Hymenobacter tibetensis: one gene and its partner. The protein of the gene in region 1 binds, or shares a complex with, the protein of each later gene. Links are inferred from orthologs where the notes say so. Each region holds a gene or a part of one and is shown on either strand. Other genes may lie near its edges.

Region 1 (3,171 bases):
CACATGCACACTGATAGGACAATACCGCTCACAATACAGTTGCTTAGTTACTCTAGTTTTACTTTCAGAGTTGAGAAGCAAACTTTTATAGACTATTCAACTAGCAGCTGATAGAAGAGCACGTATTAGCAGCACGCGTTAAAGGTCTTTCAGCCCTACGATTGTCTCCTCTCCAAAGCTGCTAGGCTTTTGCAGCCACCCTACTACCTTATCTGCTACCACCTCTGGCTCTAGTAGTTTACCCTCTGCATGCAAGGCAGAAAACTTAGAAGCCTCGCTAAAGCTGTGAACATCAGCATCTCGGATGTGCTCTTGCATAGCAGTATCTAGCACGCCTGGTGACAAGCTGCGTAAGCGGATTCCAGAGCCTCGTAAGTCTTGCTCTTTCTGTGCAGTGCGAGTTAGCGCATCAAGAGCGGCTTTGGAGGCACTGTAGGCTCCCCATCCGTCTACGGCACGTTGGGCGGCTCCGCTGCTGATATTTAGGATGGTACGAGGGATACTGGTTTGCTGGGAATAAGCACTTAGAAAGGTGTTCATTAGCATAGCGGGTGCTATTACATTGACATTGAACACAAATTCGAAATGCTCGTTCTGATGCTCACCTAGGTAGCCAATGTTACCCAACACCGCAGCATTATTGATGAGCGTTATGCTAGCGGCGCCCGGACAGGCAGGGAACACTTTGTGTAGGTTGTTCTCTACTGCTGTGATGTCGGATAGGTCGAGCGGCTGGTGTTGATACCGCTCGTGCGTGATAGTAGCGTGGCGTGACACTCCCAAAACATGTGTATCAGATTGGCGTAACACAGCTTCGGCTAGTGCTTTGCCTAAACCACGGCTGGCGCCGGTAATGATGTAGTAGTGCATGCGAAACAGATGACAGGATAAACGAAAAGTGCCGTCAGTGGCCAAAAGAAGCCCCGCACTAGATACGCGGAGAGTCACTTGTCCGTTGACGGCACTTGTTTTTTCGCTTGTTCAAGCGAAGCTATTTTACAGAATATACTGCGATACGTCGCGGTTCCGGACCATGCCTTGTAGGCGCTCGTCTACTAATTCGCGGGTGATGAGGATGTGGGCGTTGGGACCGATAAGATCTGGTACATCGAAGAGAATATCGTTGAGCAAGCGGCTCATAACCGTATGCAACCGGCGCGCTCCAATATTTTCCACTTCGGCATTCACTTCAAACGCTATTTCTGCCAAGCGCTCCAAAGCAGAATCCTCGAACGTCAGAAATACATCCTCGGCTAGTAACAGAGCTTCGTATTGCTTGGTAAGAGCATTTTTTGGGTCTTTCAAGATGCGGAAGAAGTCATCTTTGGTAAGACTTTGAAGTTCCACCCGGATAGGGAAACGGCCTTGCAACTCCGGTATTAGGTCAGACGGTTTGGCTACGTGGAAGGCTCCGGCAGCTATAAACAAAATGTGGTCGGTGTTGATGATGCCGTATTTGGTGCTCACGGCCGAGCCTTCAACTATCGGTAGCAGGTCGCGCTGCACGCCTTCACGGCTAACATCGGGGCCGCCACCGCCTTTGCTGCTCCGGCTCGCTACTTTATCAATTTCATCAATGAAAATGATACCTGCATTTTCAGCTTGCCGAATAGCTTCATCTTTCACCTCATCCATGTCGATGAGCTTGGCGGCTTCTTCGTCCAGCAGAATCTTACGCGCTTCTGCAATAGTGACTTTCCGCTTGCGCGTTTTCTTGGGCATCATTGCGCCTAGCATGTCCTGCAAGCCGGCCATGGAAGCTTCATCTATGCCCGGAGCACCGCCAACAACACCAATACCTGGTGCTCCGCCTTGCTGCACTTTGATTTCGATTTTACGGTCGTCTAACTCGCCGCTGCGAATTTTGTCGCGGAATTTCTCACGCGTGCGTTCGTTTAGCTCGTAGTCGGAGTCGGGCATGGTGGAGCCGTCAGGCAGACTGCCAAAACCCACAGAAGGCTTGCTTATTGAACCACCGCTGCTCACAGGCGGAATAAGGGCATCCAAAATCAGATCTTCAACAGCTTGCGCAGCCTGTACTTTCACAGCTTCTTTGCGGCGTTGCTTCACTTGGTTCACTGATTGCTCCACTAGGTCGCGAACCATGCTTTCCACGTCCCGGCCAACATAGCCTACTTCCGTGAATTTAGAGGCTTCTACTTTGGTGAAGGGGGCATCGGCAATGGCGGCTAGGCGGCGCGCAATTTCTGTTTTACCGACGCCGGTAGAGCCTATCATCAGAATGTTGTTGGGCACAATTTCGCGCTGCATGTCGGCGGGGGCATGCAACCGGCGCCAGCGGTTACGCAGAGCAATGGCAACGTGGCGCTTGGCTTCGTGCTGACCAATGATGTATTTATCAAGCTCGGCCACAATTTGGGCCGGGGTAAGGAAACTGCTGGAATCAAGCATAAGAAAAGTCGATCAATAAAATCTTTCCGAAAAGTAATAAACGTCCTGTTGTGAATAGGACGCCCTGCTGTTGCGTAGTAACAACAGATACACGTACGGTTTTGCCAGTTGCTTCGCTGGATTTTGCTTTCTGCCCTTTCTTCAGGAGCAAGACGCGTCTTACTGTAGCGCCGAGTTACTGCGTTTTGGTGAACAGCGTGTTCAGGTTACGCGCAATAGTGAAGTAGTTGGCAGCTCCGCTGGCATGCATGCCAGCGCGCGTGTAGTCGAGCTGAAATTGACTGATACGCAGCATCACGCCAAAGGCAATGCCTGCGCCGCCACTTACATTGTCGAGGCGCAGCTCGCGGCGCTGCAGGTGGTTGTAGCCGACCCGCAGGTTGAGGTTTTTGCCTAGAATCAGCTCTCCACCCACTGCAAAGTGCCGGGCAATTTTATCACCAACCGTCTTTTTCTTCTTTATGCTTTCGCCGTTCTCATCGAGTTGGCCACGCTGGTTGGGGTCCAGATACACAATGTCGAACTGCTGCAAATGATGCGCGGTAATAGTAAACCGCAACGGCATGTGCTCGGGCTTGATAGAGGCCCCAATCTGGACATCCAGAGGCATGGGCTCCCTACTAGCACCAGCATACGGCTTGAGTTGGTATCCTACGTTGCGTGCTGCTAAGCCAACCGTAAAGTCTTGCTCTGGGTGTTTGAAAACGGCGCCAACATCAGCAAGCACACCCACCGAATGATTACCGGAAATACCCGATA
Region 2 (3,173 bases), 400 kb from region 1 along the record:
AAGCCTCCTACCGCAACTACGACCCGGCCGGTACACCCGATTCGTTGCGGAGGGCGGCTGGCTCGCAAGGTTTTCCTGGCTACCAGCCGACGGATGCTATCAAAGCTGAGCGCGACAATGTGGGGGCATACGTGGATGCCGAGTTGAGCATAACGCCACAGTGGCTGGTGGCCGCTGCCTTGCGCTATGAATACTACACTGACTTTGGCAGCACGCTCAACTACAAACTAGCCACTCGCTACAACCTGACCGAGTTTTTGACGTTGCGCGGCACGTACAGTACCGGCTTCCGGGCACCTTCGTTGGCTCAGGTCAACTTCAACTCCACGTTCACTAACTTCATTCAGGGGCAGCCCGTGGAAGTGCTGCTGGCTCGCAACAACAGCGCCGTTACGCAGAAGCTGGGAATTCCGAGCCTCAAGCAGGAAACCTCTAACAGCGCCAACATCGGCCTGACCAGCCGTATCGGTTCCTCGCTAAGCTTAACCTTGGACGGTTACTACATCAAGATCGACGACCGGGTGGTGCTCACCAGCCAGTTCTCGTCCGAAGACCCGGTGATTGGGCCTGATTTGCAAGCGTTGAACGTAGGGCAGGCGCAGTTTTTTGCCAATGCAGCTTCCACCGAGTCGTTGGGCTTGGATGCCGTGTTGAGCCACACGCTGGCGCTGAGCAACGGCCGATTGAACTCCACGCTGGCCGCCAACTTCAACCGCCTGCGCATCGACCGGGTACGGACCTCGGGCCGCCTAACGGGGCGCGAAGACGAATTTTTCGGGCCGCGTGAGCAGGCGTTTGTAAAAGCCTCGGCGCCACCGTCCAAAATTAATCTCACGTTTGACTATCAACTGGGCCGCTTTGGGGCACTGCTGCGCTTTGTGCGGTTCGCTGATGTGAAGCTAATTGGGTATGACGGCCTAGATCAGGTTTATGACTCCCGCATCACCACCGATTTAGCGCTGAGCTATTCTCTCACCGACCATTTGCAGCTCTCCGTGGGTAGCTCCAACCTGTTCAACCGCTACCCGTCGTTCTTCAACCCGCAGGTAACGGAAACCGGCGGTGCCTGGGACCCGGTGCAGATGGGCTCGAACGGCCGGTTTTACTTTGCTAAATTGCAGGCGCGTTTCTGAGGTGATTGTTAGTTGCTGATTGTTGGTTGCTGGTTGTCAGTTCGTTTTCGAAATGGCAGCCAGCTTCTTTTTACGGCATCATCTATCCACACTCACCCATCAACAACTAACAAGCACTAATTCAATGAGAATAAGATCCACTACCGTACTCGGTATCCGCCACAACGGCGAAGTAGCGCTAGGCGCCGACGGGCAGGCCACCATGGACAAGCACGTAGCCAAAAGCAACGTGCGCAAGGTCCGCAAGCTGCAAGACGGCAAAGTCGTGACAGGGTTTGCCGGCTCCACCGCCGATGCGTTTATGCTGCTCGATAAGTTCGAGGAGAAACTCAATGGCTACGGCGGCAACCTGCGCCGCGCTGCTATTGAGCTGGCCAAGGAATGGCGCAAAGACCAGTACCTGCGCAAGCTGGAAGCCATGATGGTGGTAGCCGACCGCGACGAACTGCTCATCATAGCCGGCTCCGGCGACGTGCTCGAACCTGACTCCGACGTGGCCGCCATCGGCTCGGGTGCTATGTATGCCCAGGCCGCCGCGCTGGCCCTCAAAAAGCACGCACCTCACCTCACAGCCCGCCAGATGGTAGAAGATGCCCTGCACATTGCCGCCGACATCTGCATCTACACCAACCACAACCTCATGATTGAGCAGCCGGTATAGTTGAGTAGCCTACCCGAATAGATATGCCGCCAAGCGAATCCAGCTCACTCAAACGGTCTGTATGAAGAAAAAAGCATTTGACTTTGAAGCCTTAGGCGAATCATTGCGGGCTGACACGCAGGAGTTCTTGGATACGTATGGCTCCAAGCATCCCGAGGACGGCCCTATCTTGGCGTTCTGCTTGTACTTCGATTCGCAGATCGATGGTGCCGGAATGGTTCTACCTCAGAAAGGTCTAAGCCAGGATATAACTGTTGATGATACGGCTACTTGGTTTCAATACGCTGACCATATTCAGGCAGAGCATTCGGAACAGACATTGGAATTATTAAGCCAGTACGAGGAATGGTTTAACGATGATGACCGGCCAGAGGAAGAGCAGGAACTAGTAGTGGAACAGTTTCATCAAATGATAACAAGCGTGATGCAGCGCTTGACGTTTGAGAAGCTACCTAAAACCGATGACTTCGTGTTCTATGCCGATGGTATGGACGAAGACTACGAGCAGTGGAACGCTACTATTCCGCCGGCTCTTGTGAAAAAACACTTCGACCAATAAGTAGCTCAAGCATTCCTTTTTTGTGAGGAACCCAGCCGCAGTTGTGCGTTATTCAGAATCTTCGATATAGCGCGCAATTCTTGAACGATTCCCGGTTGTAATTTGATTGTACACCGCACACCCACTAATACCGAACATACACGCAATGCAAATCACCAACTTCCTCAAGCACCACTACCGCCACTTCAACGCCGCTGCTTTGATTGATGCCGCCGAAGGCTACAACAAGCACCTCGCCGAAGGGGGTAAGATGATGATAACGCTGGCGGGCGCCATGAGCACCGCCGAAATGGGCATCCAGTTGGCCGAGCTGATCCGGCAGGACAAGGTGCAAATCATCAGCTGCACCGGTGCCAACCTGGAAGAGGATATCTTCAACCTGGTAGCCCACGACTTCTACGAGCGAGTACCGCACTACCGCGACCTAACGGCGGCCGACGAGCAGGCCCTGTTGGAGCGCCACATGAACCGCGTTACCGATACCTGTATTCCGGAAGAAGAGGCCATGCGCCGCCTGGAGCACTCGGTACTGAAGTTCTGGGAGCAGGCCGACAAAGCCGGTGAGCGGTACTTCCCCCACGAGTTCTTCTACCAGATTCTGAAATCGGGCGAGCTGGAGCAATACTACCAGATTGACCCCAAGGACAGCTGGATGCTGGCTGCCGCCGAGAAAAACCTACCGATCATCTGCCCCGGTTGGGAAGACTCCACGTTGGGCAACATCTTCGCGGGTCACGTTATCAGTGGCGACATTAAGAACGTGCACACCGTGCGCACCGGCATCGAGTACATGATTTACCTAGCCGACTGGTACACCCAG

Evidence for each region.
Region 2: the proteins of hslU (region 1) and hslV are in contact, whole or in part, in a solved structure (PDB 1G4A), measured with the Escherichia coli proteins. The link is inferred for Hymenobacter tibetensis from one-to-one orthologs.

Annotation. Positions count from the first base shown.
Region 1 is NZ_CP094669.1:4,374,222-4,377,392, forward strand. The notes cover bases 205-3,049. They hold hslU (ATP-dependent protease ATPase subunit HslU), read right to left. Parts: upstream 2,413-3,049; coding sequence 997-2,412; downstream 205-996. Other genes in these bases: MTX78_RS17500 (SDR family NAD(P)-dependent oxidoreductase), read right to left, coding at 205-870; porQ (type IX secretion system protein PorQ), read right to left, coding at 2,588-3,049. Outside these bases: more of MTX78_RS17500, read right to left, coding at 139-204; more of porQ, read right to left, coding at 3,050-3,171. UniProt on the Escherichia coli protein: ATPase subunit of a proteasome-like degradation complex; this subunit has chaperone activity. The binding of ATP and its subsequent hydrolysis by HslU are essential for unfolding of protein substrates subsequently hydrolyzed by HslV.
Region 2 is NZ_CP094669.1:3,978,310-3,981,482, reverse strand. The notes cover bases 179-3,025. They hold hslV (ATP-dependent protease subunit HslV), read left to right. Parts: upstream 179-1,257; coding sequence 1,258-1,794; downstream 1,795-3,025. Other genes in these bases: MTX78_RS15890 (deoxyhypusine synthase family protein), read left to right, coding at 2,499-3,025; MTX78_RS15895 (hypothetical protein), read left to right, coding at 1,856-2,353; MTX78_RS15905 (TonB-dependent receptor), read left to right, coding at 179-1,133. In the rest of the region: more of MTX78_RS15905, read left to right, coding at 1-178; more of MTX78_RS15890, read left to right, coding at 3,026-3,173. UniProt on the Escherichia coli protein: Protease subunit of a proteasome-like degradation complex believed to be a general protein degrading machinery. The complex has been shown to be involved in the specific degradation of heat shock induced transcription factors such as RpoH and SulA.